Linked DNA regions of Blastopirellula marina. The protein of the gene in region 1 binds, or shares a complex with, the protein of each later gene. Links are inferred from orthologs where the notes say so. Each region holds a gene or a part of one and is shown on either strand. Other genes may lie near its edges. The genes, in order: C5Y96_RS16300 and trxA.

The links.
Region 2: the proteins of C5Y96_RS16300 (region 1) and trxA are in contact, whole or in part, in a crystal structure (PDB 1F6M), measured with the Escherichia coli proteins. The link is inferred for Blastopirellula marina from one-to-one orthologs.

What each region holds. Positions count from the first base shown.
Region 1 is NZ_PUIA01000051.1:33,549-48,626, forward strand. The notes cover bases 696-3,496. They hold C5Y96_RS16300 (thioredoxin-disulfide reductase), read right to left. Parts: upstream 2,727-3,496; coding sequence 1,665-2,726; downstream 696-1,664. Other genes in these bases: C5Y96_RS16295 (divalent metal cation transporter), read right to left, coding at 696-1,506; C5Y96_RS16305 (carbon starvation protein A), read left to right, coding at 2,927-3,496. Also shown: more of C5Y96_RS16295, read right to left, coding at 1-695; more of C5Y96_RS16305, read left to right, coding at 3,497-4,810; C5Y96_RS16310 (DUF1573 domain-containing protein), read right to left, coding at 4,876-5,877; C5Y96_RS16315 (thioredoxin-like domain-containing protein), read left to right, coding at 6,320-8,068; C5Y96_RS16320 (hypothetical protein), read left to right, coding at 8,078-8,527; ffh (signal recognition particle protein), read left to right, coding at 8,756-10,216; rpsP (30S ribosomal protein S16), read left to right, coding at 10,334-10,726; tRNA (guanosine(37)-N1)-methyltransferase TrmD, read left to right, coding at 10,742-11,458; rplS (50S ribosomal protein L19), read left to right, coding at 11,485-11,835; C5Y96_RS16345 (GNAT family N-acetyltransferase), read right to left, coding at 11,918-12,718; C5Y96_RS16350 (Y-family DNA polymerase), read left to right, coding at 13,109-14,350; C5Y96_RS16355 (dihydrofolate reductase), read right to left, coding at 14,347-14,838; C5Y96_RS16360 (hypothetical protein), read right to left, coding at 14,964-15,078.
Region 2 is NZ_PUIA01000037.1:178,094-193,217, reverse strand. Bases 3,760-6,606 are described here. They hold trxA (thioredoxin), read left to right. Parts: upstream 3,760-4,946; coding sequence 4,947-5,267; downstream 5,268-6,606. Other genes in these bases: C5Y96_RS12625 (hypothetical protein), read left to right, coding at 5,489-6,606; arsC (arsenate reductase (glutaredoxin)), read right to left, coding at 4,290-4,631; C5Y96_RS12640 (stage 0 sporulation family protein), read right to left, coding at 3,760-4,093. Outside these bases: C5Y96_RS12675 (DNA-methyltransferase), read right to left, coding at 1-164; C5Y96_RS12670 (STAS domain-containing protein), read left to right, coding at 576-956; C5Y96_RS12665 (STAS domain-containing protein), read left to right, coding at 1,060-1,452; C5Y96_RS12660 (VOC family protein), read left to right, coding at 1,470-1,847; C5Y96_RS12655 (YbaN family protein), read left to right, coding at 1,901-2,443; C5Y96_RS12650 (hypothetical protein), read right to left, coding at 2,458-2,640; C5Y96_RS12645 (Minf_1886 family protein), read right to left, coding at 2,663-3,163; more of C5Y96_RS12640, read right to left, coding at 3,170-3,759; more of C5Y96_RS12625, read left to right, coding at 6,607-6,664; C5Y96_RS12620 (hypothetical protein), read left to right, coding at 6,726-7,157; C5Y96_RS27600 (hypothetical protein), read right to left, coding at 7,217-8,065; C5Y96_RS12605 (sodium-translocating pyrophosphatase), read left to right, coding at 8,622-11,120; C5Y96_RS12600 (hypothetical protein), read right to left, coding at 11,129-11,902; C5Y96_RS12595 (hypothetical protein), read right to left, coding at 11,889-12,749; C5Y96_RS12590 (MotA/TolQ/ExbB proton channel family protein), read left to right, coding at 13,192-14,889; C5Y96_RS12585 (hypothetical protein), read left to right, coding at 14,890-15,124. UniProt on the Escherichia coli protein: Participates in various redox reactions through the reversible oxidation of its active center dithiol to a disulfide and catalyzes dithiol-disulfide exchange reactions.

The DNA.
Region 1 (15,078 bases):
AAAGCTGGAAACCAGAATGGCCAGCCATGTCTTGGCCGGACCGTCCCAAATGATGAACCACGATGCGCCGGAAAGCCCGGCGACCAGGCAGCCGATCACGTGGGCAGCTCCGTTGGGTTTGGTGTTGAGCATCTCGGTAAACGCATAACCGTTGATCATCATCAGAATAATGATCGTCGAGAAACCCATGCCGAAGATCCCAATGCCAAACACCCAGCGGGCCATATTATCACCGAGCAAGGGTGCCAAAGATTCGGAAAGAAGAAACTCGCTCCGTTTAACCAACGAAGCGGAAAGGCGTTTTTCGTTGTCGGAAAGGTTGGCGACCGCTTGCTTGAGTGGTTCATACTTAGCATTGAGCAAAATGCCGGTGAGCTTTCCGTCATCAAGCTTACCATCCTTGCCCGTGGCTTCTTCGACGTACTCTTGCGGGACATTCAAGCTGTCCTTTTCATATTTAACAACTCGCAAAGCGAGTGTTTTCTCGGCACCACCGTAGATCGGGCTCTTGGCCATAGTCTCAGGCGAAGTCGATAGAAAGTCGGCATCCACCTTGGCGTGAAACGCGGCAGCCGAGGCGATTACGACACAGCTTGTCACCAGGATGTAGGGAATTGCCATCCCGGTCGAAAGATCGAATCGTGCCAGGCCACGGAACGTTTTGTCCCAGCCACGGGCCAGCATCGAATACGGCAACAGGAAGGTCATATTGATACCCACCGCAGTCGCCGCGGCACCAATCATGGCGGCCCGCTGATCTTTGACGATCAGGTCGGTCCAGAAATCGCGGTAGGGTTCTTGTACTTCGGCCGCGATTTCCGCTACCTGTCCGGTAGGCTGGGTAGCTGCCGAGAAATCAGGAATAAATCCATTGAAGACTTCTGACCACGAGAACGCTTCGCCGGACATACCCAATTTCACGACCACGCCAAAGAAGCAAATCACGATGACGCCGATCATGCCCTTCAACAAGATGTCGAAAATCTTCGTCGCGAGACCCGGCCGTGAATTCATGTACACCAGTGCGCCAGCGGCCAACAGAAGCACCAAGGACACAATCGCCTTGTCTTGAGTCGTATCACCCACCAGACCTGGTGCGAGATTCTTATTGAGTGCCGCATAGCAAAGCCCGAACTGCGGCATCAGGAAGATCATGTTGGCCGCAACGGTCGCCACAATCCAACCCCAGCCAAGTACCGGATTGATATGAGCATTGATCTGACGAAACGGACGCTTTCCGGTCGACAGCGTAACGTAACTAATCGCCGAAAGCATGACGACGCCACAGATGATGGCAACCAACTGCAGCCACAACAGGCTGTAGCCACCCAAGATCCCCATGAAGAGTGCACCCGACAGCGATCCCCCCCCCAGCGTGATAGCGCTTTGCAACCAACCTGGTCCAGAAAGCTTGACCCAAGCACCTAACGTGGCACCGGCCCCCTTAGCTTGTGCTTCTTGGAGAATCTCTCGGTCTGTTTCGACTTTGCTTACGGTCTCAGACATTAGCGAATCCTTCGCCTAGATTCGGCGTAGATAAGGGATGATGGGGTGGGAGCTAACAAAACAAGGGGAACGATCTTCGCTCCCCTTGCTGAGTTTTTTCTTTGACACACAGAACAAGCAAGGTTCTCAGTGCATCTAATGATGGTTGCATTTTTCGACTAATGCAAGCCCTGCGAGGCCAACCAGCGTTCGGCGTCCAAAGCCGACATACAGCCAGTTCCTGCCGCAGTGATGGCTTGGCGATAATAGTCGTCGGCCACGTCACCAGCGGCAAACACTCCGTCGACACTCGTATTAGTACGGAATGGAACTGTCCACTTGAGGTAGCCAGCGTTGTTCATATCCAGCTTCCCTTTCAGGAAGTCGGTATTGGGCGTATGACCGATTGCCAGGAAGAAACCGCTGGCATCGAGCTGCTTGGTAGAGTCGTCGACGGTGCTTTCCAGCATAGCTCCGGTTACACCGTTCTGGTCGTCGCCCAAGACTTCCGTAACAACGTGATTCCAGACGACTTCGATCTTCTTGTTTTCCATCGCACGATCGACCATGGCCTGCGAAGCGCGGAACTTGTCGCGGCGATGCACCAGATAAACCACCGAGCTGTACTTGCTCAAGTAGTCTGCTTCCTCAATGGCCGAGTCACCGCCCCCTACGACGATACATGGGTTATTGCGGAAACGTGGCAAGGCACCGTCACAAACCGCACAGGCACTCACGCCACGGTTCTTGAATTTGCCTTCCGATTCCAAACCGAGGTAATTCGCCCGGGCACCGGTCGCGATGATTACGGAACGAGCTTTGAGCCACTCTTCCCCTTCTCGGGGCTTCAGCTTGAACGGTTTTTGGCTGAAATCGACTTCGACGATATCGTCTGTTACGACGCGTGTGCCGAAGTTCTTGGCCTGTTGACGCATCAGTTCCATCAATTCCGGACCGCTGACACCATGCTTCTGGTGCGGAGCCATATATTGGCGCAGACTTTCGTCGATGGCGTTATCCAAGTAGCCACTCAGGTCACCGGACGGAAATCCAGGGAAGTTCTCGACTTCCGTTGTCATGGCCAGCTGTCCCAGTGGGCCACGACCGAGGTCGTAATGCTCTTGAAGTGCGGCACCTTCGAAGAGAAGTGGCTTCAAATTTGCCCGAGCCGCATAGATTGCGGCAGTCCATCCCGCAGGTCCGCTTCCGACGATAATGACGTTTTCAATCTTTTCCGACACGGTCGATCTAATCCTTGTGATAGCGCTAAGCCGCGAAAAAAATTTATCTCAGTTGAATTGTGAGCTATTCACGCCGCTTGAAGAATCCATCATTATAGAGGTAGGCGGGGAGGCTCACTATCCCCGCGTACCACCCACCCTGAAGTTCGCTCCTCCCTTGGATGCACGATGCCTCACATCGTGACAATCATTTTACGCTTATGTCGACGCTAATTGTTGCCGTTTTGTCATTCGTTGGCTTTATTGTTGCCTATAACACCTATGGGCGTTGGCTATCGCACCGACTCTTTGAACTCGATGACAAGAACGAAACGCCCAGTAAACAGCTGCAGGACGACATCGACTTCTGCCCCACCGATCGGCAGGTTGTCTTCGGGCATCACTTTACCAGCATCGCCGGTACCGGCCCCATCGTTGGCCCGGCCATCGCGGTGTTTTGGGGATGGTTACCGGCTCTATTGTGGGTCGTCTTTGGCTCGATCTTCGTGGGAGCAGTTCACGACCTGGGCGCGTTGATCATCTCGCTGCGTAATCGCGGGCAAACGGTGGGTGAAATCGCCGGTCGCATGATCAACAAGCGAGCCAAGTACCTGTTTCTAATCGTGCTGGCCGCGGCATTGATGGTGGTTCTGGCGATCTTTGGCCTGGTGGTGGCGGTAATTTTCGCCGAGTACCCCCAGACGGTCCTGCCCGTTTGGATCAGCATGCCGATCGCAATCGCGTTGGGAATTTATGCCCGCCGCAAAGATGCTCACTTACTGATTCCATCCCTGGTTGCCCTGTTTATTGTCTATGCTTCGATCATCGTTGGCGTCTATTACCTGCCGATCGATCTTACGGCAATTCTGGCCAATGTGCTGGGTCCAGATCTCTCGGCAAGTCCATATCTAAGCGCCCTGATGGTCTGGACTGTCATTCTGCTTATTTACTGCTTCGTCGCTTCGGTGTTGCCGGTTTGGCTGCTACTTCAACCTCGCGACTATGTGAACAGCCACCAACTGATTGTTGCGTTGGTGCTGCTGTTCGTTGGGCTTCTTGTGGCAAGTGCAACGGGTGCCGCCGACCTCGCCCAATCGACCCCTGCGGTGTCAACGCAGATGCCAGTGGGTGCCCCCCCAATCTTTCCGTTCCTGTTCATCACGATTGCCTGCGGTGCGTGCAGCGGTTTTCACTGCCTGGTCAGTAGCGGTACCTCGAGTAAGCAGGTCGAGAAAGAAACCGACGCCCAGTACATCGGCTACGGCGCGATGCTGCTGGAAGGCGGATTGGCCGTCATCGTCATTCTGGCTTGTTGTGCCGGGGTAGGCATGGGCATCTTCGAGGGAAGCAAAGGGGCGGACGGATCCTATGTATACACCGCGATGACCGATGCCGAAGGGGTTCCCCTGACCGGTCAAGCGGCCTGGGAAACACGCTATGCCGTCTCGAAGAACTGGAGCGATTTCGGATTGAAGAACCTGGTCGCCGCATTCGTCGAAGGGGGGGCCAACTTCCTCACTTCGATCGGCATTCCACTGGAAATCGGCATCAGCATCATTGCGGTGCTCGTCGCGAATTTTGCGGCTACGACACTCGACACCGCAACACGTCTTCAACGTTATGTGCTGCAGGAACTATTCGCTTCGATGCCGGTGACCAAACCCCTTTCCGGAAAGTATGCTGCGACCGGTGTCGCGGTACTTTCCGCTTTAGCAATCGCAGTATTTGCGGATAAAATACCTGGTAAAGGTGGCACGCTGCTGTGGCCACTATTCGGCGCGATGAACCAACTGCTGGCTGGTCTGGCGATGATGGTGACAGCTTTTTACCTGTGGCGTCGTAGCAAACCGATTTGGTTTGTTGCAATTCCCATGATCGCGATGCTCATCTTGCCTGCCTTAGCGATGTACTACAACATCTTCAGCGAGACAGGCTACCTGGCCAAACAGCAGTGGCTGCTCCTTGTGCTGGGCGCTGGCGTGCTAGTCCTTCAGGCGTGGATGCTGTTTGAAGCGATCGTGATGTGGCCGCGTGTGAAAGGCGTTCTGGAAGAATCACTTCCACCACTACCCGAGAAGAAACCCACGGTAGCCACCGACAACTAGCAATAGCAAAGGCCTCGCTTCTTCACGAATCGAGGCCTTCGTTGTTTCTTGAAACACCAACCCGCTTAGGTCTCGTTGTTTCCGTCGGTAACCACCACGGTGGCAACCGATTCGCCACTGACACCTTCACCCAGGTCTGTCTGGATGGTGATCTTTTTGACCAGGGTACCACCTTCGCTACCGGCCGTGAACGTCAGTGGCAGGAAGTGGAGCTTCTTGGGCTCTTCTGGCAATGCGGCAAACTGGAAGTTGTCGCAATCGCAGTTCACCCCGGTAATGCGAAATGGTTTTTTGGCTCGCACGATCAACTTGGCTTCAGTCTTCTGACCTGGCTTCAACTCACCCAGCGACAAAGCACTTGGGCTGACGTTCAATGCGGATTCGACCTTGCCTTCGACAGGCAGCGAAACCGAAGGGCTACGGGTGTCGTTGGTAATCAGTGCCAACTGGCTCGAAATGAAACCAACCGGAGCATTGTCTTTCAGACGAACGACCAGGTCGTATCCAACGCGGCCGCCGCCGCGATTGGTCTCACTAAGTTCAACACCCAGGAAATCGTCGTTGCTACGAACGTCGGTGATTTTCCAATCGCTGCGACCGGCCTGGGTGACGTGAACTTTCGCGACACCACCTTCGCCTTGCTCGACGTTACCGAACTGCACAGCACCTGGCTGGAAGACGAGATCTCCACGAATGTCTGTCGAAACATTCAGCTGCACTTCAGCGTAGAATGGCTTGTCGATCGTAACCGTGACGGTCGCGCTCTTGTGGCCAAGGAAGCTGTCGGTGTTCAACTTGGCGACAATCGCCCCTTTCTCCCACGTTTTCAACGTGTCGTTCTTAATCGATGGGCTGGTACAGCCACAGCTCGATCGAACGCTGGCGATGTGGACGGTTTCCTCGTAGACGTTTTGCAACTCGAACTCGTAGTAGACTTTGGCACCTTTCGCCACGGCACCAAAATCGTGAGAACGAACCTGGAACATCTTATTCGCCCATTCCTGGCCCATACCGAAGGAAGCCAGTAGTGGTAAGAGACAGACGGCGAGCCATACTTTACGAAACACGATTTGATCCTCCGATATTTGGCGAGCTTGGTCTGTAAGGGTAGGATGTGGCATTAGTCACCCCGACTATGCCATGCATAGACCATTCCGCCAAAGGTAGCACATTCCTCGGTGCAAATTCGACAATATCGCTTCCGGATGACTCCGGAATAATCGCTATAATCGTTATAGTTTGTCGGCAAAATTCCATGGCCGCCCCAGGAATTTTTTCAAGATGATGCCACACACCCCAAAAGGGTGTCTAGTGCATGCATGCTGAGCATAAAGTGAAAAGAGCTACCCGGAACATCCTGAGCCAGTAAACTATCAGGTATTGTACGAATAAACACAGCCTTGCTCTCCATAAATCGTTCCAATTTGTTGGAATCCTGCCCCCATCAAGAAGGTCTTATCCATGACTTGCCTGCATGTTTCTCCCTTACCAATTGTGCGCAAGCTAGCGATGTTTGCTGCTGTCTTGCTATTGGTCGGCTGCGGAAGCTCTTCGACGCATCCGTTCGCGATGGCAGAAGAACAAGAGCCTGCGGTGGCCAAGGAAGAAGCAGCGAACGATGCTCCTGCGAAGAAGGAAGCCGAGCATCCTTTCCGCGCTCGCATCCCTGCCCCATCGTTCCCTAGAGACATGGAATGGATGAACACCAAGGCACCGCTGGAACTGAAAGAACTAAAAGGGAAATACGTCCTGCTCGATTTCTGGACATACTGCTGCATCAACTGCCTTCACATCCTCCCAGAACTAAAGAAGTTAGAGCACGAATTCCCGAATCAACTAGTCGTCGTTGGCGTTCACTCGGCCAAGTTTGATACGGAAAAAGAAGCCCAGAACATCAGTGAAGCGATCTTGCGCTACGAGATCGAACACCCGGTCGTCAACGACGACGAAATGAAAATCTGGAACAGCTTCAGCGTCAGTAGCTGGCCCACGATGTACCTGATCGATCCGGAAGGAAACGTCGTTTATCTTCGTCGCGGTGAGTTCAAAGCAGACGATATCCGCGAGGTGCTCAACCGTTCGATGCCCTACTACCGCAACAACGGCTCGCTCGACGAAACGCCGATCCAGTTCGACCTACTGGCATACAACCAGGAACCGACCCAACTGCGTTTTCCTGGGAAAGTCTTGGCCGACGAAAAGTCGAATCGATTGTTCATTTCCGACAGCAATCACAACCGAATCGTGATCACTTCGCTCGACGGCCAATTGCAGGACGTCATCGGTAACGGAGAGATCGGGGCGACCGACGGCGGCTACGAAGTTGCTCAGTTCTTTCGCCCGCAAGGCATGGCCCTTGTGCAGGACACTTTGTATGTCGCTGATACCGAAAACCACCTCATTCGCAAGGTCGACCTGAAAGAGAAGAAAGTCTCGACGATCGCTGGCGTAGGGGAACAGGCCCGCAACAATTGGCCAGGTGTCGGCGAAAACGCCACCATCTCGAGCCTCCCCGATCGCTTCATTGGCTTGCCCAAGACGACTCCAATCAACAGCCCCTGGGCCCTTTGGCCGCATGGCGACAGCCTTTACATCGCCATGGCAGGCCCCCACCAGATCTGGAAAATGACACTCGACGAGAAAGAAATCGGCCCCTACGCAGGCAACGGCCGTGAAGACATCGTCGATGGTCCGCTGCTTCCGCCGGTTCCTTATCAAACAGGATTCTCGTCGTTTGCCCAGCCATCGGGGCTGACCTCGGACGGTAAATCATTGTTTGTGGCCGATAGCGAAGGAAGCTCCATCCGCGCCGTACCATTCGATCCGGCGGAAAGCGTTCGAACAGTCATCGGCACCGCCCACCTGCCTTATGGCCGCCTATTCAGCTTCGGCGACGTCGATGGCGATTCCAAAACAGCCAAACTACAGCATGCTTTAGGTGTGTGCTACGTTGACGGCGTCATCTACACCACCGATACGTACAACAACAAGATCAAAGCCGTCGATGCGGCGACCGGCGACGTTAAGTCCCTGGCAGGGACCGGCGAGCCTGGCACTGCCAACAATCCCGCTCAGTTCGACGAACCAGCCGGTATCTCGCACGCCGCCGGTAAGCTGTACATCGCCGACACCAACAACCACCTGATCCGCGTGCTGGACCTGGAAACCAAAGAGGTTTCGACGCTGGAGATCAAAGGGCTCAAGCCTATGCCGGTGAAGAAGCGGCCAGAGGCAATTGAAGGAGCGATTCAGAAGTGAGATAGTTAAATGGCCAACCCCTTTACGCTGGATGATTTCCGAAAACAGCTTGAACAGATGGCCCGACCAGGCCTATTGGAGAAGATGTTGTGGCTCATTCCGGGAATGGGGGAGATGACCAAGATGCTACATAGCGACGAGCACAAATGGGAAATGCGCCGTCTGGGCGGGATGATCGACTCGATGACCCCGGCCGAACGCAACGATCCCAAGCTGATCGACCCCAGCCGTCGTCAGCGAATTGCCGATGGCTCTGGAGTCTCTCCGCGAGAGGTTACCGATCTGATCAAACAGTTCGAGAGCATGGCTTCGCTAATGGAGGCGATGACAAGGGGTGGCACACGCAGCGCCATCGATAAGATGCGAGAGCTTCGCCGCGGAGAGGTTTTCGATGATTGGGAGGACGACGATGACCCCTGGGATGACGACGATATTCTAGGCAGATACGATCATCCATAGTGGGCCACGGTACTACCAACCACCTATCTTGGGGCCATCTCCCAGCGAAAAACCCTCGCTCCACTCCTCTTTACCAATTGCCAACCTGCCGTGGGGTTCGCTAGAATACGCGTTTCGACCCATCTCTCGGGAGTGGGCCGTAGGGTTGTTTTGTCTCTTGCGGGCAAGATCTTGGCCCTCGCAGCGAACTCCCGGTTAAGTGATATTTGACCCTAGGCAAATCTTCCGATGTTGGAATCGTTACAAGACGGCTTGCAATCAGCGTTTAGGACGCTGCGCGGACAAGGCCGACTGACCGAATCGAACATGCGGGATGGCCTGAAACTGGTCGAGAACGCCCTGCTCGAAGCCGACGTAAGTTATGACGTCGTCAAGACTTTCATGCAGGACGTCTCCGAAAAGGCTGTCGGCCAGGACGTTCTCAAGTCGCTCAAGCCTGAGCAGCAGCTTGTAGGCATCGTTAACGAGGCCCTAATTGATCTGCTAGGGGGCGATTCCGACCCCACCCTGCACCTGAAACAAGGTGTCACCGTGCTGATGATGTGCGGTTTGCAGGGAGCCGGTAAGACAACGACGTGCGGCAAGTTGGCCCGCATGATCGGCAAAGAGGGCAAAAAAGCCCTGCTCTGTGCTGCTGACCTTCAGCGTCCTGCTGCCGTTGAACAGCTTCATATCGTTGGCAAAAGTGTTGACACCCCCGTCTACAGCGAAGAGGGAGCCACCGACCCCGTCGCTGTCTGTCAGAATGCGGTCAAGTACGCCGAAGCAAACGGTATCGATGTTGTCATTCTCGACACCGCCGGTCGTTTGGCCATCGATGAAGAGCTGATGCAGCAGCTCAAGACGATCGACCTGAAGCTCAATCCGGATCAAGCTTTCCTGGTCGTCGATGGCATGACGGGACAAGACGCAGTCAACAGTGCCAAGGCGTTCAATGACGCCCTGGAGCTTAACGGCGTCATCATGACCAAGCTCGATGGCGATGCCCGAGGCGGTGCATTGCTGTCGGTCAAACATGTCACTGGCGTACCGATCAAGTTCGTCGGTGTCAGCGAGCACATGGATGGCCTCGATCCCTTCCATCCGGACCGCTTTGCGAGCCGGATCCTGGGAATGGGCGACATCCAATCGATGTTCGAGATGGCCCAGCGTGAGTTCGACCAGGAACAAGTCCAGAAGACACAAGAACGGCTCCAGAAGGGGCAGTTTACGCTAGACGACTTCCGCAAGCAGCTCAATCAGATTGCTCGACCTGGCCTGATGCAGAAGATGCTCGGCCTGATGCCTGGCATGGGCGAGCTGACCAAGATGTTGCAAGGTGGCGACCACGAAAATGAAATGCGTCGTCTGGGCGGGATGATCGACTCGATGACCCCGGCCGAACGCAACGATCCCAAGCTGATCGATAATAGCCGTCGTCAGCGAATCGCCAAAGGCTCTGGCGTTTCCCCGCAAGAGGTCAACGAACTGATCAAACAGTTCGACAGCATGGCCTCGCTGATGAAGGGAGTGGCTGGTGGCGGTGTTGGCGGCGCGATGGACATGATGCGGAAGCTTCGCACTGGCGAGCTGATGGATCCGACCGGCAAGATGAAGAAGGCCAAGCAGAGCACCGGCAAACGGATGACCGACAAGGATGTCCAGAATCAAAAGAAACTCAAGAAGAAGCTCAAAAGGCGGCGTCGTTAACCTCGTCGCTGAGCATGTTTTAAAAGTAAGTTTACTTAGGAGTAACGTTACGTGGCAGTTAAGATTCGCATGAAAAAGATGGGTCGGGCACACCGTCCGTTCTATCGTATTTGCGCCATGGATTCTCGCACCCCTCGAGATGGCAAGGCAATCGAGTACCTCGGCACCTACGATCCGTTCGTCAAGGAAAAGGACGCACGGGTTAACCTGAAGACCGACCGCGTCGACTACTGGCTCGGCGTCGGTGCTCAGCCTACCCCCAAGGTTGCTGTTTTGATCCGCAAGTACGGTACCAACGGTAGCCACCTGGCAGCTCGCGAAGAAGCCTTGGCTCGCTTGTCGACCAAGACTGCCTACGTTCCTCCTAAAGTTGAAATCAAAGAGCCTGAACCGGAAGCCCCAGCACCCGCTGAAGGCGAAGCTCCGGCAGACGAAGCTGCTCCTGCTGAAGGCGAAGCTGTCGAAGCTTCCGCTGAAGGTGGCGAAGAGCAGCCTGCGGCTGAAGGCTAAGCAGGTAGGCCTGCAATGCGGTTCGATGTTCTTACGTTGTTTCCAGAGATCTTCACCGGCTATCTTGGTGAAAGCCTGCTCAACAAGGCCATCGACAAACAGTTAGTCGAAGCCCACGTCCACAACTTGCGGGACTGGGCTAACGACAAACACAATCGAGTCGACGACCGACCTTTTGGCGGAGGACCAGGAATGGTTATCCGCGTGCAACCGGTTGTCGAGGCAATCGAACAAATCCAGCCGCTGGGCGACAAGCCAGGCCGGTTGATTCTGCTGAGCCCTCAAGGCAAAACGCTGAATCAGCCACTGGTTGAAGAGCTTGCCCAGGAACAACGGCTGACCATGATATGCGGCCGCTACGAAGGCTTCGATCAACGCGTGATCGACCTTCTGCAGCCGGAAGAGATTTCGCTAGGAGACTTCGTCCTCAATGGGGGAGAGGTCGCAGCGATGGCAATCATCGATTCGGTGATTCGCCTGATCCCTGGCGTACTTGGCGACGAGCAAAGTGCCGTGGACGACTCCTTCAGCGAAGGAAATCGTCTTCTCGAGTTCCCGCAGTACACGCGGCCTCGTGAATACCGCGGACTGAATGTTCCGGAGATTCTCTTAGGTGGCAACCACCAAGAGATCCTTGCCTGGAGAAAGCAACAGTCGCTGGAAAAGACCAAAATGCGACGCGCCGATCTGCTGGATCAGCATTCGGACGACGCCAATCAAAATAAACGTTAAATCGCTGTAGCAGAAGGAAACTGGCAATGAGCCAAGATTTGATGAACAAGGTCGAAGCGGCCTACAAGAAGTCCGAAGTCGATTTCTTCGAAATCGGTGACACTGTCGAGGTCCACACCAAGATCCTCGAAGGTCAGAAAGAACGTATCCAGAAATTCATCGGTACCGTCATCGCCAAGAGTGGTAGCGGCACCCGTGAAATGTTCACCGTTCGCCGTATCGTCGCTGGCGAAGGTGTTGAAAAGAAGTTCCCACTCCACAGCCCGCAGATCGCCAAGGTGGAAGTCACGCGTCGTAGCGTCGTCCGCCGTGCCAAGCTGTACTACCTGCGCGATCGCGTTGGTAAGGCTACCCGCCTGCGAGAACGCCGCGTCTAAGACGCCGCTCGCAACTTCGCCTACAGCGAGACAAACACGAAACACCGCGCGTCGCATACGCCGCGCGGTGTTTTTGTATGCGCTAATCTGGCGACCACTGATAACAATTCAGTTCCCCATACACGCGAAATCCGATCTGCCGATATAGCGACTTGGCCTTTTGTGACGCGCAGAGTGTTGCCAGTTCGTACCCTCGCTCCTCGATCAACGACAATAGCGAGATCGTCAATGTCGAGGCGACTCCCTGCCCACGAAACGGCGGCAGGACAGCTATGTTGTAGATACCCGCCGCCTGGCTCCCATAGAAAATGGATCCCACGCCAGCCACTTCGCCGTCGACCGAGGCGAGAAAGTGCTGCAACTTGCTTTGGCTCCCCAGCCCTGCCTTCTTGAGAATCCTGAACCAAGGCTCCTGCGTATGCTCTGGCAGTCCATAGACACCGGTCATGATCTCGACCCACGTGCGAAGATCATTCGCCGTGCTAACCGCCTGAACTTCGACCTCTTCGCTGATCCGTTCATAGTCGGCATCGAAAGGGCGAATGGCCATCGCCGCTTCACAGGCCACGTGCTCAAAACCATGCCGGGCTAGTGCCTCACCGAGATTGACCGGACGGGTCTTAGGACCAACCCACCAGGCCATCGGCAGCTTTCTCGCACGAAACGGAGAAATCGCTTCCTCAACGCCTGCAACGAGTCGATCCGGTGGAATATTCGCCTCGAAGATACTATTGAAATACGGGTGCGCGATCTTGCTGATCAGGCGGTACCAGTAAGGCTCCTTGGTCAAATCAACCTCGGAAGATTGTCCCCAGTAACAACAAAACTCGCTGTCGTTGGACTCAATAACCGGGCCGATTTCGCTGGCGTCTTTTTCTGCCAATTCGCCCTCCATCTTCTTTTGCCGAAGAGATTTCATTCTACAGGAAGTCGATCAAGAGACACTCGCGCGTCCAGCAGGTTCGGAGCGTTTTGCTTAAAAGCATCAATCCGGCTTGCCCCCTCCGAAAGGGATCCTAACACGACTCTCACTCCTCAAGACAACCACTGCACACTCATTCTGCTACCGAGATCTTCTATGTGTGAACTTCTTTATCGCACTTTCGTGCGAGTAATCCCCATTGCTTTACCGCTGGTGGTTTGTCGGCCGCCGATCACAACCTTTGTCCAGACAAACGGTTGCATTTCTAATTGAACATTCCCCTTGCCGCGGCCGATCAATAGTGTACATTCATACACATCCCTAGATTGCATCTCTCCCAGGGCCGCCGCGATGACTTACGTGAATTGGATGATGCAGGACATGAACTCCTTCTTTGCTTCGGCAGAACAGTTCTTGCGGCCTGAGTTACGCAACCGGCCTGTCGGGGTCGTACCCCTCGAGTCCGATGCAACATGTATCATTGCCGCCAGTTGGCAGGCCAAGCAGTGCGGCATTCGCACAGGCACCAAAGTTTACGAGGCCAAACGCCTATGCCCTCACATCCAACTCGTTAGGGCCCGGCCGAGCGTCTATGTCGAGATACATCACGAGTTGCTCAAAAGCGTCGATCAATGCGCCGAAGTTCATCACGTCTATTCGATCGACGAATGGACCATCAAGCTTTGTGGACGCTATCGTGAAATCGAGCATGCCCTACAGTTGGCCGGAGCGATTAAGCGACAACTTCGCCGAGACTTTGGTCCCTGGCTGACTAGTTCAATCGGCATTGCCCCGACCCGCTTGCTTGCCAAGACAGCAAGTAACCTGAAGAAGCCGGACGGTTTAAGCGTTCTGACGACAGACGTCCTGCCTGGCCGACTGACTCATTTATCACTTGAGGACCTGCCTGGACTGGGGCGCGGCATGGTAGCTCGCCTCAATAGTTCAGGCATCCATTCAATCGAGGGCCTTTGGAAACTCGATCGCCGACACGCCCTGCAGATATGGGGCTCCGTTTCGGGAGCTCGTTGGTGGGACGGCCTGCATGGCATCGATGTCCCCGAACCTCCTACGAGTCGTCACTCCATGAGCCACGGTCGCGTATTGGATCCTCGGTTCCGGAACGAGACAGGGGCGCACTGTATCCTCGTACTACTGCTATGCAAACTTGCTCGCCGACTTCGGCAGACAGGCTACTATACTCGTAGCCTACAGCTTACGCTGACCGGCAATCAAGGAACGCTGCTCAACGAGAAAATAGATTTACCCTGCGTGCAAGACACATTGTCGATCCTTCATCAGTTTGAACGTCTATGGCTTCGACGTCCGCAAAACTTACGGGGGCTGAAAAAGGTCGATGTCACCGTGAGCAAGCTCGAACAACGTAGCGAGGTTTCAGGCTATCTTTTCGACGAGATCTCTCAGTCTCAGCGGCTATCCCACGCGCTGGACGAAATCAGCGACCGCTGGGGGGCGAACTCCATCTACTTCGCCAATACACACGCTTATCGCGATGTCCTGGAAGACAAAATCGCGTTTGGAAGAATTCCTGAGTTGGACAAGAAGAATAGTGCCTTTCACACGGTTACTTAACCAAGGCGTTTCCACTCGCGATAGATAAATCGGGCATGTTCATCTTCGCGAACGATTTGCCACTGTTGGCGATCGAACTCAGGGAAGTATCTGTCCCCTGCGTAGTCTTGCTTGATTTCACTCAAGTACATCCGGTTCGCATGCGGCAACGCGAGTTCGTAAATCTGCGATCCTCCCGCAACAAATACCTTTTTCCCGTAAGAGTGTGCCAGCTTGAGTGCCTTGTCGATGCCATGGGCAACCGGCACGCTGACATCCGGGTCCCCCCGCGAGACCACGATCGCATAGGCACTGGTTAAATCGGGACCAAAAACGTCATACGACTTCCGCCCCATGACAACGGTCTGCCCACGAATGTTATCGATGAACGTCTGATATTCTTCCGGGATATCCCAGGGCATCTTGTCCCCCTGGCCGATCACGCGGTCTTTCGTCATTGCTCCTACAAGAATGACCGGAACGTGCATGTCGTCGGATAGAGTCGTCACCAGGTAAGCTCCTGAATCAAGAAACAAAAAAAGCGGCTCAAGACCGAAGTCTCAAGCCGCCTCAATCTACCAGGCCAGTGCCTTAAACTCTCCGGCAGAGAGCCCAAGGAGCCGGTTTCGCATCGTTACGCACCGCAACCGCAATCGCTGGCAGCAGCTTCGCCACCGCAGCAAGGATCACAGCAAGGGGCCGGGCAGCAAACAGTGACCGGAACCGTCTTGCAGATGGTCTTTGGAACG
Region 2 (15,124 bases), on another replicon or contig:
TCGTCGACCGATTTACGATCGTCGTAGACGTCGTACTTGTAGCCGATATTGAAGGGGGGATCGGCAAAGGCCAGGTCGATGCATCCCTCAGGCAGCTTCTTCATCTGGGCGATACAATCGCCGGTCGTCAAACCGGTGGCGGGAAGTTTCGGTGGCGTCGCCACAGCGGCCCTCCTTGGCGTGAATACTTCGTGCAAAAAGGGACAAGGCCCTGGTGGGTTCAGTGTAGCCCGGCCAGCAGCAGGGCGCAAGGCTTAAGTGTTGTCGCATTCTAACGGATTCTTGGTCGGTCGTGTGCCTTTCCAGACGAGCATTAATGACCGATTCACCCGCCAGGGGGTAGCCTCTTCCAGCGAACGAATGTGCGGCAAAATTCTCGCGTTTGGAAGAAACACCCATTGGCTACGGATGCTATTCGATCCGAGGGCAAGCAGCAGGAAAGTCGGTTTCTTTCGAATTTCGCCGGTTGACCTTCCCTCATTGGTAGGAGATGCTAAATCATGGAAACCCCATTACGGGTTTCTCCCCATTGAGCGCTTGTTGAGGTGATCCACTTTGTTGGAAAAGGGCCAGCCATGAACGAAGACGCTCCACAGTTAGTCCACCACCACATCGCAGATGAAGTCCTCGTTCTCACGCCTCAAGTCGAACAGATGCGAGATACCGAGATCTGCTATTCGATTCGAGATGGCATGACCGACTACGTCAAGCAAGTCGATCATCGCCGCGTGGTGATCGACATGCAGAATGTCAACTTCGTCAGCAGCATCGGAATTCTCGCATTTCTAAATCTCCGCCGGGCAGTCCCCAACACGGACGAGCGGATCATTTTTTGCAATCTGTCCGATTCGCTCACCGGCATGTTTAGAATTTGCAAATTAATCTCAGAAAACCCTAACGATCCAACGCCGTTCGGTTCCGTAGATACTCTTGAGTCCGCTTTGTCTACCGCGTAACCTCTCTGAGGGCTGCACGGATGCGGTACCTCCATCGACCGATGCCGCTAGCTGACGGCATGCGGGCGGTTTCATTCCAACATGCAAGGCGGAGCAAGGAAGCATGAACGCCAAAACATCTACGAGCCTCGTTTCGTTCGAAGAAGTCGGTGATGTACACGTCATCACCCCGCTGGTTACGAACATGCGCGATGCCAACAACTGTTTGACGATTCGCGAGTTGTTTATCGAGTATGGCCGATCGCGGTGTCCGGAAAAGGTCTTAATAGATCTGAGACACGTACGCTTTATGTCGAGTGTTGGTGTCCGCGTTCTGGTCTCGCTGCTGCGGGAGGTGTGCGAAGTTCAGGGACGAATCATGGTCTGCAGCCTGAATGGAGAGTTGCGGGGAGTACTTTTCGTCTGTAGCCTAATATCAGACGATATGAATCAACCGGGACCGTTAGAGGTAGCGAATAACCGCGACGACGGCCTCGCTCGCCTGAGGTCCCCTTAACAAGGCTTGCCCTCCCCATGCCCGATTTGCTACTCGAAGCTGTTAACCCTGTCCTGCCGTCGCGTGATGTGAAGGCCGCCATCCAGTTTTATGTTGACAAGCTGGACTTCAAGCTATCGTATCAAGATGCGGAAGACCCTCGTTACGCATCGATCATTCGGGACCGGGTCGAGATTCATCTTCGCTGGCATGATCCTTCGAGCTGGGATCGCGTCGAACGACCGAACATCCGTATCGCGGTGTGCGATGTCGAACACCTTTACAGCGTGTTTCAGCCGCTGGGGATCTTCGCTTCCGATACCACGCTGCGTGATACGGCCTTCGGCACGCGGGAGTTTGGCTTCTTCGACCCCGATGGCAACCTGCTGACGTTTTATTCCGACCTGGGAGAATAGTCGGCGCGTGCCGGAACAGCTCGTTTGATGCACCCAGAGGTCCGGCCTTCGCTATGACACATCCTCCCGTACCTGAGATCCCTTGGTCCAAGCGGCTGTTCTATTTGGGCTGTGCGGCAATCTTTTTCACACTGGCCGTCCTGGGCATGATCTTGCCGATCATCCCAGCGACGCCATTTCTGCTGGTAACCAGCTACTTCCTGGTCAGGTCTTTCCCCAAGCTGAATGACCTGTTGCTCGACTTGCCCTACTTCGGTCAAATTCTGTACGACTGGGAAGTCCGCAAGGGTATCAAGACAAGCACCAAAATCCAAGCTATCGCCACGGTCGTTCTGGGCTGGGGGTTCTCGATCATGATCTTTCCGATCCCTAAGTGGGCATTGACGATCATGGCATTCCTGGTGGTGATCGGGATCTACGTCATCTACCGCGTGCCAGAGCCGCATGACGTGAAAATCACCAAGACGAAGAGCGAGCCAAACGGCCCGCAGGGTGACGACCAGGAAAAGAATACCGTCCATCCATCGCACGAATTAGAGCGGAAGCCCAGAGAAGCAGGCCGCAATTCATGCCAAGCCCAGAGCGAGAATCTTTGACCAGATGATGGGGCTTAAATCGTCCCGACCTGCTGTAGCGCGAGATACGCCAACAGGCCGAACCAAACGACCGCAATCACCCCCATGAGAATCAAGAAGGCCAGATGCGGTTTGGGTGGGTTCGACGTGGGAAGATACACGGGCGACTTGCGAACTTCTTCCGACTTGGGAGCCTGTTTGTTTTTGGCGGCCGCCATGGTTCTTCCCCCTATCCTTGGATTAGGCTTGCCCTGATTCTTCCGATAGCTGGAAGTCGAAGTTCTTCACGAACGCGTCTTCAAAGTCGTACTGATCGTCGAAGTCTTCGCGTCGGTCCGATTTCGATTTACGCATCATGCCAATGCCAATCAGGTTGTAGACGATCTCGCCAAAGTCGCCGGTCGTGTGTATGCCCCACGAGTTGAGCACCACCTTGGCCAACAGCCCATACTGCTGCTGAGCATACTGCCGGATGGCCTGGCACAATACCTGGCCGGTCAGATGGCGTTCGACGTCTTCCTCTTCTTCCCAGCCTTCCAGGTCGTCTTCGAGTTCGTCGATCTCTTCCTCGAAGCATTCCAGGTCCAAGTCTTCTTCCTCTTCGGAAGGCTCTTCGTCCTGCTCCTCTTGATACCGCTGGCCGAATGAGAGGGCTTCACGGACAAATTGATACGCTTCCATGCGATAGCGTGGGTCGTCTTTGAGCAGTTGCATGAACGCGGAATAAGTATCTTCGGACATGCCGTTTTATTCCTTCGGATTGTCTGAGTTGGACTGGGTGTTCTCGCCGCCATCTTCGTCGGCAGCATCCTTCTTGTCACGACGCTTGCCCCGCTTGGAACCACCCCCGGTTTGGCCGTTGCCGCGTTTGAGGACCGTCAGCACGTCGCTGGCGTCGATCATAATGTTGCGGTTGTCTTCCATGCGAACGAGCAACTGACCAGCGAGGATCTCGTGATTCAAAACGCGACCGCGACCACTGTTGGTCACAATATCGCTGCCAATGGGCGGAAGGTCGCGCTGCAGTTCTTCGTACGTGTCGTACTCGTAACGCAAACAGCACTTAAGTCTTCCGCAACGGCCGGAAATCTTCGTTGGGTCGAGCGTCGCTTTTTGGAGCTTGGCCATCCGCATTGAAACGGGCGGCATTTCGCTCAGGTGCGTGTTACAGCAGACCGGCTTGCCGCAGTCGCCGTAATCGGCCAAGAGCTTCGCTTCGTCACGAACGCCAATCTGGCGCATCTCGATGCGGGTTTGCAGTTCGGAAGCCAACGCTTTGACCAGCTCGCGAAAATCGACCCGCGACTCGGCCAGGTAGTAAACGATGATCCGTTCGCCGCCAAACAGATGCTCGACATCGACCAACTGCATGGGGAGATTCATCTCGCGGATCACGCGGCGGACCGTTTCTTCCTCGCGCAGGGCATCGCCGACCATGTGCTCGGTCTGCTTGACGTCTTCTTCCGACATGGCCCGCATGATGCTACCAAATGCCGGATCGGTCAGTTGCTTGACCGCTTCGTCGGTGGCTTCGCACAGGACATCCCCCACCTCCAAGCCGCGCTTGGTGCGAATGATGACTTGATCGTCGCGGTTGTATTCATCTTTTGCTCGGGCCGAGAACACGCCTAAAAAACGCATGGCCCCGTAGCGAATGATGTATTTCGCCATACTGAATATCTTTATTTCGCCGTGCCCTTGAGTAAGGACGCTCGGCGATTAAAACGTAGGGCCTGGCAGGCGGCCTGCACGATGACCAAACGTTAGGTAGGTTTCGATAATCTCTGCAGTATAACCTGATTAAGGCCTTCCCTGAAATTGGGAACTTGCCCCTCTCGAAGTAAGCCTTCGGGCCGATAGCTATGGATCAAGGAAGGATCTCATCGACGCTCTCAGGCGGTCGTCCCAATCGGGCCTCGTTGCCAACGACGACAATCGGGCGTTCGATGATCTTCGGATTGGCAGCCATCTGGGCGATCCAGCCTGCTTCGTCTTCGGGTTGTGGCAACCCCAGGGCTTTGTGATCCTTCTTTCGCACCAGCTGCTCGGCCTTGAGCCCCAGCTTTTTGAGCAGCCCCTTGAGGGTCTTCTCGTCCGGGGGGTTATCTAGGTAAAGCACCACCTTGGGCTCGATCCCATGTTCTTCCAGCCGAGCTAGCGTTTGCCGGCTCTTGGTACATCGCGGATTGTGATAGATCGTGACGCTCATCGAGCACCTTGTAGCAGGGGGAGTCGAGGAATATGGGAAGTACGGGAAACCGAGGGAAATCAGCCTGTAACGCAGTTCACCAATTGGCATCCTAGTTATCAGAGCACAGCAGGAGGGTGCCGGGAAGGTTGCCTCGACTCGGTTACCCCCCATAATAAAAGCATGCCCCCTGGGTTGTGAACCTGGTTAAAATTCGCGATTCTATTGGTTTAGGCTCGGAATTACGGCATGCTGGACCTCTGGGCTCGACTTGATCTGTTGAGACGCAAGCGACAGTTAACCCCCATATTTTCCATTGATCGGGAGAAGCCTCCAATGGCCAAGACATTTAATGAAGACAACTTTGATGCCGAAGTCCTGCAATCGAGCGAGCCTGTCTTGGTCGACTTCTGGGCTCCTTGGTGCGGTCCTTGCCGTCAGCTGGCACCAGTGATCGATCAACTGGCCACCGAATACGAAGGTTCGGTCAAAGTTGGTAAGGTGGACACCGACCAAAACCCGAACCTGGCCGTGAAGTACGGTATTCAGAGCATTCCGACCGTCATGATCTTCAAGAATGGTGAAGTCGTGAACCAGATGCTCGGCAACCAGCCCAAGGCCAACCTGCAGCAAGCCCTGGACGCTGCCAAAGGCTAAGTGCTGACGCAGGATCGACTGCTAGCAAAACGGAGGACGTTCGTCCTCCGTTTTTTCGTGCGCTGGACCAATTGCAATCGGTGGTAGCAGTGCCACCACCTTGCTAGCCCGCAGCATTTCAATCTGCGCAGCCGTTAAACTCAACTTCTTAGGCACATCATGCCGATGCGAAAGGATGGCCGAGTAATCCATTCGACTGCCGCCAACCGTATTGATTCGCCATGAAGCCGACTATCCGCCCATCGAACATCACGCCATCGCCGCGCCCTCTCTCTGAGCAGGGAACGCCCGAGCTGCGAATCGATCCACCGCACTCCGCTTCTGTCGACAGCAATTCGGCCGATTATCTGGAAGAGGACCAAGGGGTCGACCTGACTGCGGCCGACCTCGATACGCTGCCTGACTGGCAGCGGCGACAGATCAATCAGCTGGCCCGCTTGATGCGCGATCGCCAGATGGAACTCGACCGCCGCGAGGCGGAGCTCAACGCTCGGATGGCGAATTTCGAAAGTCAGCAGCGCAGCGCTGCCCTGTCGATGGACGAGCCGCTTCCCCATTCCGTAAAGCCTAGCGCACAGCCATCCCAACCGAAGAGTTCTTCCGCGAGCCCGCTTCGCAACATCGAAGAAACGATCCGCGGCTGGCGACGAAAGTGGCGTGGTCAGTCGACCGAGATTCCCGAGGTGGAACCGGAAATCCACGATTCGATTACCGTTCGGTTGGAAAAGCTGAGCGAAGCGGAATCTCAATTGGCGCAGCAATGGGCCCTGCTCAAGAATGCCCGATCGCTACAAGCCCTGAGAGAAAAAGAGTTTGCCGGCTACACGCAAAAGGTCGAGCGTGAGATGGAGCAAAGCCGAGCCCAGCAGCACCTGTGGCTCGAGCAGGAACAACTGCAACTTTCACGCGATCAGGAAGAACTGGCTCGTCGCGAGAACGAACTAGCTGACGTGCAGCAGGAAATGCAGTACGCATTCGAGGAATTGCAACTCATTCGCGATCAGCTGGAAATGGCCTGGGCCGAAATTCGCGTGCGAATTCCTTCCGCTCTGCGGCGACGACTGGATCAACAAACGGATAGCGCTGTCGACCACTTCGACAAGGCCCTGCATGCCCGAAACCAGGCCGCCAAAGCTGAGATTCGGCAGATGCTGCATCAGTTGGAACTGGCCAAGCTAGAGATCCAGGAACAACACGTTCAACTGGAAGACAACGCCGATCAACACCACACCGAGATCCGTCGCGCCAAGCATGATTTATCAGATCGCGAGGCCCAGGTTCGCGCCCAATTGGCCGAGCTTCGCCGCGAGCACGAATCGCTAAACGACACCAAGCTGGAAATCTTGAAAGAGCGTTACCAAGATCTGAGTCGCGAAATTACTCCCAAAGCGGCATAACAGCTTCTATACTGTCCGGTCGAATTGCCTTCCGTTCTTTCGCGCATCGAAGGACCTCGCTGTGACCGGTACGATTGTTGTTTACTGCCTGATGGGCCTGGCGCTGCTAGTTGGTTCGCTCGTTTCTTTGTCGAATCAGCCGGGAATTCGCGGCTGGCGAAACCTGGCGATGCTCTCGATTTTCGTTTTGGGAATCGTAAGTCTTTTCGTTGCCGGCTGGATGACGGCCATGATCGTTTGGTTTAGCTGCGCTGTCGCGAGTGCACTTCTCTATAAGCTGTACGACCTGGTTGCCAGGAGCAAGCATTCATCGGACGAAGAGGAACTAGAAGATCCACCGCATTCGATCTTCACGCTTCTGATGCACAGTTTGTTGGTCTGGCCGTTGATCTTTTTAGAAGGCTTTGAGTACCTGTGTGCCGAGCTGTTTCCCGCAGCACTTGCGCCTCGTATGGAGGTAGAAGCCCCTGCCGAGGACGAGTCGAGCGCATAAAAAAGGGGACGCTCGACGAGCGTCCCCCGAATCGTGCTGATTCCAATGAATCGTCCGAATTACTCAGCGCTGAGCGAGAGCGATTCGGTTGGCTTCTTGTTTGCCTTTTCGCGAGCTGCGTGACGCTCTTTCGCAGCTTCGGCTGCCTTATAAGCGATCTGCAGTTCCTGGCGGCTGAAGTAAGGGGTGTCATCACCAACCAAGTGTTCGATACGCTTGTTGGCGAGTTCTTCCCAGCTCATGCCGTTGTTCAGGTGCCAGGCAGCTGCTTGAGCACTGCGCTGATTCAGTTCACCGCTCCCCAGCATGTGACACAGGTCAGCAACGCCAGGCTTTTGGGTGTAAGCACTGATTGGCTTCAATTCGTAAGGGATTTGCGGATCTGGATCTTCCAGGCCGTGATCCAGGCAAACGCCTTGGACCTTCAGACGTTGAACCTTTTCAGGCATGACGTTGAAGAAACCACCGCCACCGCCGCCGTTGCCGCCGCCGCCGCCGCCGAAGCCGCCACCGCCTTGGCCACCGCCGAAACCGCCGCCGACGCCTTGGTTACCGCCACCGTTTTGGCCGCCGAAACCACCACCACCGCCGCCGAAGCCGCCGCCGCCGTTGTTACCGCCGAAACCGCCGCCACCGCCGAACTGAGCCAGCGGAACACCAGCGAACGCGGCCGGTAATTCGACACGCATCTTCTTCTTGGTTTTGTTCGTGATAATAACGGTGCCCTTTTCCGAGCTCATCGGGATGAACTTCACCTCGATGTCACCGTTATCGATTGCCTGGAACATCTCAACGGTTTCGACTTCGCTATCCGATCCGGATTTCTTATTTTCCGCGATCGCTGCTGGAGCCAAACAAGCCAGCATGGCCATGCAGCCAAACAATCGCCCAACCATGTGCCATTTCATGAGATAACTGCTCCTAATGATTCGCTCGATTTCGGCGAATGCCCGCGAATCGACTAACAACTGTGAGATGATCCAAGACAAGATCCGCTTGAGTCGCCCCCAAAGTTGCAGCGATCAACGGATACTTTTCCTACCCAATACGTAGGAAACACAACATCTAAAGCTTAATCGCTGTTCTCGAAGAAGCCAACAAATTTGTACGAGGGAAATCAATACGCCTAACTTGGGGGGCAAGTGTCGCCTGAACCTAAAGGGGGCCGAGTCTTTGGCGTTCACTTCCGGCGGCAATTCGCAACTCGAGGGGCATTTGACGCGGCCGATTGGTCAAAGCCGGGAATCAGCCATTTAAAGGGCCTCATGACACCACAAATGCGATCTTTATGCGGACTTATTATCATTATTACTCTGTGAAGCTGGCACAAACCAGTTTTAACCCCTCCGATAATATGGATAATAACGGCAACCCCACACGAGACTTGGCCTGGTGGCCGGCATGTGGGCTCCCATCGAATGCGACACCCTGGACACTGCCGTCGGTCTACAAAGGAATGGCACCATGTTTTTCGGCATCTGGCTGTTGGTACTTTTTGCGTCGATTGCGGCCCTCGTTCAGGCCTATTTCTTTTTTACGGCCATGGTGCGAGCCGATCCCGGTACTTCCACCATGCAGCGTATCGCTGGGTATGTTCGTGAGGGGGCGAACGCCTACCTGATGCAGCAGTACGTGGTGGTGACGATCTTTTTTGTTGCCATCGCCGCGGTTTTGGCCCTGCTCGCGTTTGTGGTCGAAGTGCAAAGCCGCTGGGTGCCGTTTGCGTTCATGACCGGCGGGTTCTTCTCGGGGCTTGCCGGCTGGATCGGCATGAAGACCGCTACCCTGGCCAGCAGCCGCACGGCCGCCGCAGCACAAAAGTCACTCAATCAAGGGCTGCAAGTCGCTTTTCGCAGCGGCGCAGTCATGGGGCTGACAGTCGTCGGCTTGGGCCTGCTCGACATCGTGATTTGGTTTGGCGTATTGAAATGGATCTTCAATCTTTCGTTATTTAACATCACTACCACGATGCTTTGCTTCGGCATGGGTGCCAGTTGCCAGGCGCTGTTTGCTCGCGTGGGGGGAGGGATCTTCACGAAAGCCGCCGACGTGGGTGCCGACCTGGTAGGGAAGGTCGAGAAGGGAATTCCTGAAGACGACCCGCGTAACCCGGCATCGATTGCAGACAACGTGGGCGACAACGTGGGGGATGTCGCCGGAATGGGTGCCGACCTGTACGAAAGTTACTGCGGCAGTATTCTGGCAACCGCCGCGCTGGGCGTGGCCGCGTTTTCTTCCCCAGCTATGGCCAGTGCCGCAGGCTTTGACGATGTCGCCGATGCCCAGATCCGCGCCGTGTTTGTCCCGATGCTGATCGCCGCTTTTGGAACGCTGTTGTCGATCGTGGGGGTCTATCTGGTTCGCACGGAAGAAGGTGCTTCCCAGAAGAATTTGCTCGCGGCGCTTTCGCGCGGGATCAACATGGCCACGGCGGCCGTCACTGTGGTTGCTATCCTGATTTGCATCCTGTTGATGCCTGCCATTCCGGAGGCCTCGTTTCACATTGGTTTTGCCATTCCCGGTGTGTCGCTGAGTATTATCGTCGGGCTCGGTGCCGGTTGGGTGATCGGCAAGTGGACCGAGTACGCTACCAGCGACGAGTTCACGCCGACCAAAAACCTGGCGGAACAATCCGAAACGGGACCAGCCACGATCATCATTGGTGGGATCGCCGATGGGATGCTGAGCGTATGGCCACCGGTCATTGTCATTGCGATCGCTACGCTGGCCTCATTCGGCTTTGCCAACGGCTGGAATTTCAATGACCCCAACTTGTTCGCCCTCGGTCTCTATGGCGTGGGAATCGCAGCCGTGGGGATGCTCAGCACGCTGGGTATTACGCTGGCCACGGATGCTTACGGCCCGATAGCCGACAACGCCGGGGGCAATGCAGAAATGTCTCGTCTGGAACCCTTTGTTCGCGAACGGACCGATGCCCTGGATAGCCTCGGCAATACGACGGCCGCCACCGGGAAGGGCTTTGCGATTGGTTCAGCGGCATTAACGGCCCTGGCCTTAATGGCGGCCTATGTGGAAGTGGTTCGCGAAGGCTTCGATCGCTGGGGAACGAGTGTCGCGGCTCAGGTCGAATACGATACGCCCACGAAAATCGCCCCTGGTCTGGTCATTTTGAAGGAGAATCACGAGGGGACCGATCGCGTCTATGGCTACTTGCCGATGCCGGCAGATCTTCGCGATGGGAAGGTCAACGAGACCTGGCACCAATTAGGTAGCGATGGGAAGCCTGCGGTACTTTCATCTGAAATGGTTCAGCTTGCCAAGCAAGAGCAGGGGGAGCCGCGTCTGACGTTCGCCGCGACCGGGGCAAGCCTGATTAACGTCCACGAGGCGAGCCTCAGCGACTTCGCGACCTACTACGAAGCGAATGTCATGAACCCGAAAGTTCTGGTCGGCATATTCATCGGTGCGATGACGACGTTTGTCTTCTGCGCGCTGACGATGAAAGCGGTTGGCCGCGCGGCGAAAGGGATGGTCGAAGAAGTACGTCGGCAATTCCGCGAGAAGCCCGGCATCATGGATAATACCGAAGAGCCCGACTACGCGACTCCTGTCGAAATAAGTACCAAGGCCGCCCAGATGGAGATGGTCATTCCATCACTTCTCGGGCTGATTACTCCCTTGGCCGTCGGTTTCTTCCTGGGGGTCGGCGGCGTGCTGGGACTATTGGTTGGTGCGTTGACCAGCGGCTTTTGCCTAGCAATCTTCATGGCCAACAGTGGCGGCAGTTGGGACAACGCTAAGAAGTATATCGAGGCCGGCCACCACGGCGGCAAGGGAAGCGATGCCCACAAAGCAGCAGTCGTAGGGGACACGGTCGGCGATCCGTTCAAAGATACCAGCGGACCGAGTCTGAACATCCTGATCAAACTGATGAGCATGGTCAGCCTGGTCGTGGGCGGGTTTGTGGTCCGCTACAGCTTGATCGCGATGGGGATCTTCTAAAGCCCCAGTCAGTTATCCGAAATAGTCTGACGGAACTCAACCCAGCCACGCAGCCGCCCCACTCCTTCGATGTCGATTGGTGGCACAATGCCAGCAACGTCGGTCGTGCTGTTGGCCCATTGATGCACGACCTCGAATGGCTCGATTCTTTTGTCGCCTACTTCACCAAGAGACGATCCATAGTAAGGCTTGCCGACATACTCGGCATGACTTCCATCGACGGCGATGTGGGTAACTCGAACGCGCTCGTAATCCGACCAACTATCGCGTTTGAGAATATAGAGACGCTGCCGAACAGTGGGTGATTCGGCCCGCGGAACCACCAGGTATTGCGGGTGAGGGTGGTAGCTCTCGGGGATGGAAGCCGTCACGCGTTTGATATCCAGAGAGGTGTCGTCAAACACAACCTGGTAAAGCTGATCGTGATAAGGGATCACTTCGCCAGGCCGAACAAAGATCATGAACTGATCAGAAACAATCTTGCCAACTTCAATCTCGAAGTCTGAATCGAGAAAGAGGAGCCCCACCCGATCGCCTTCGACTTTCATCTGTCGAAAACGCAGCATCACCGGCCTGGAACTACGGTTGGGCAGGGGTATCAGGCAAGGCGCATCTTCCCCATTGTGTTCCCAGTGATAGATGACCTCGTCGGCGTCATCCTTCGCCGAATGGACGCCAACTAACGGAAGCTGACTGGAAAGCTTCTGCGAGTTTGGTGGCTGACCACAGCCGATCAGCACCGTGAATACAGTTAGGAATGCGAGAATATCACCGCAGCGCACGATGCATCTCCACTTGCGAGAGTTCGACCAATTCCAACTCGATCCAACCGACGAGCACTCCAGCACCTTCGACCTCGCCTGGGGGAACGATCTGTTTCACGCGAACGAGTTGGTTGTCGATCATCAACGTCGCTCCGACCCCGATCGATTCTTCTTTTGGTTCTTCCAGCGCCTTGGCTTCATAGTTGCCATCTACTTCGCGGCTGACCATCCGCTTGCGCACGATCGTGGCCCGGGTGCCTGCGGGATCGTTATCGATCTTCGCGAGGTGGATCGTTTCATAGAAGTCTTCGGCGTCGCCGGTACCATTTGGATGGAGCAAGCGTTGGCGATAGAACGTTGCTTCTGATTCATTCATGGTAAGGATGCGGCTCTCGGCGCTGGGCAACAGTTCGGCTGGAAACTGCTCGGTACATTCTTCGACATGCACCATTTGGCCGTCAAACGTGAAGCGGAACAGATGGCCGTAGTACGGGATGGCTTCTCGATCAGAAAAGCGAAGCACTTGAGCGTTCGCGTCGTGGCGCAGGTCGTCCTCCGGGAAGGCTCTCACTCTGGTCAGTTTCAATTCCCACTGCTGGTAGCCAAGTCTTTTGAGGCCAATGTCAACATGCTCGTCATGTCCGTCGCCATTGGCATTGGGCAACATGATTCCCCCGAAATTCGCTCGGACGATCTCGAAATCGTACCGACGACTCTCTTCGCCTGGGCTGACCGGATCGTTGGGATAGATCGGGGCGCGAAGATGGAGATGCTCTGAGTTCCGCTGAAACTTGACATCGCACCCCAGAAGCATAAGCCCTGCGATGATGACTGCCCCGAAAGCTATTGGTCGAACGATTTCCATGTTGTTGCCTTGGATGAGCTTTCCATGAAGAAATTGTCTCCCCGGAGAGACGAGTCACACATGTAGCTAGACTTCACAACCCCCTATTAAATAAGAAAGTATCCAACTTTTCTTGAAATTGACCTTTCTGGTCTGTGGGGGGATTCGTTGGCCGTGTGGAAATCTTTGCCCCGTTACACATGGAACAATCGAATTCGGCCGATACGAATCTCAAGTTTTGACCAAATTTTTCCCCAAATCGGCCTGATCGGGAATAATTTCCTAAGCACAATAAGAAAACGATTAAAGGCCAGTAGTGCGTGAGTAGATCTCACCCCGGATTCACCCTCCATCCGCACACCCAAGTAGCGACTGAGATTCTCTCAGATTCGCCCTGGCTTTTTTCCGCTTCCTAATCTCGCCTGCGACCGGTTGTCGCGCTTCGTTTCCTTTCGAGGTCCAGATGTATTTCCAGTTCAATTGTCCCGAGTGCGGTCAGAAGCTCAAAGTCCGTCAAGAGCTCGCCGGACAAAAGCGAAATTGCCCTTACTGCAAAAAAAGTGTCCACATACCTCACGTTCAGGAAGAGCCGGAATCTCTCCCATCGCTCGATTCTCCTTCGCTGCCTGACTTTGGCGGCGGCTCGACTTCTTCCGGTGGAGGGCTCGACCTGGGCAACCTTTCCTCGGAATCGGCCTCTGCTCCGGCTGGCCCCGTCGTGAAGACCGGTGGTGCCCGAAAGGGTGCCGCACCGGCCAAAAAGCAAACCGCTGCCGCTGCGAGCAGCTCCTCGTCGGGGGATGGTGACTTCACCGATCCCAGCAACGTGAACTTGTGGGTATCGGGCCTGATCGGCCTGGTATCGATGATCGTCTTCATGGGGCTGATGTACTTCTCGAAGGGAACGTACATCGGTGGACTGTTCTGGATTGGCGGTTTTCAAGCGGTTTCGATTCAGTCTCTTAGTACGTTCCTGTTCTTCTGGGCGGTGACCATCTTGTGGATGAAGCACCGCAAGATCCTGCGTCAGAAGGACTACTTGCTGATGGACGTTCTGCCGACCGATATCTCGCAAGAGATTCGTGTCGATACGCTCAGCAAGTTCGTCGAGCACATCCAGGGGCTGCCGGGTCATGATGGCGAAAGCTTCTTGATCAACCGCGTACTACGCGGCCTGCAGCACTTCCGCGTGCGACAGAACGCTTCGGAAACGGCCACGATGATGGCCTCGCAGTCGGAGATCGACTACAACAACGTTTCGTCCAGCTACGCTTATCTGCGCGTGCTGATCTGGGCCATCCCCACCATGGGTTTTATCGGTACGGTGCTTGGTATTAGCTTGGCGGTGACCGAACTTTCCGGTGCCTTGGGTGGTGGCGACCTCGACAAGCTGACTGCATCGCTGCAAGGTATGTTCAGCGGTCTGGGTACGGCGTTCAATACGACCCTGGTCGCTCTGGTGATGAGCATGATCATCAAGTTCCCCATGTCCTCGCTGCAGAAAAGCGAAGAAGGGGTGCTCAACTGGGTGGATGAATACTGCAACGAAAACCTGATTCGCCGCTTGAACGACGGTCGCGAAAAGGCCGAAGACAAGCCGACCTCACCCTACGATACCAAGGTCTTCCGTCGAGCCGTCGAGGAAGCGATGGCCGCCCAACAAGGCGAGCTGGAAGCGTGGGTCAAGAAGCTGGAACTGGTCGGTCAGACGATCACCGAACAAACCTCGAAGGGCTGGGACGAGATCAACGGCAAGATTCTGGTCAGCCAGGAAGAGACAACCAACAAGCTGTTGGAAGTGGTCAACGCCAAGACGGTCGACATGCAAAAGCGTCAGGAAGAGCAGCAGACCCTTATGCAGGATCAGCTCAACCAGATGCAGGAAGTCGCCGCTCAGCTGCAAAGCACGCTGGGTCAGCTGGCCAGTGCCTCGGTTGATTCGCATATCAAGGTCAACGAAACGATGACCGACACCTCGGAACGTCTCGAAAAGTACCTCGGCGGCGTCGAACAAGGCCTCAGCGGCTTGACGGAAGTGCTCAACAAGTTGGGCAACGAAACGGTTGTCGTGCAGCAAGTCGAGTCCAACGGTTCCGGCGGCGGATGGTTTGGTTTCGGTGGCGGCAGCAAAGCCAAGAGTAAGCGAAACGGGAGACGCTAAATGGCCAAAGGTCGACAAGCCGAAGGGGAAGACATCTCGCTCTTCCCTTTCTTGAGCGTTCTTGCTTGCGTGATCGGTACATTGGCGATGGTGATCGCGACGATTGCTGTCCAATCGCTCGATAACGACGCGGTCGACGCGGCCATGGAGTACCAGAAAAAAGAAAAGGAACTCCAAGCCGAAACGGCCGAACTCGATAAGCTGCGCGACCAGCTCAAGAAACGCGAAGAGCAAA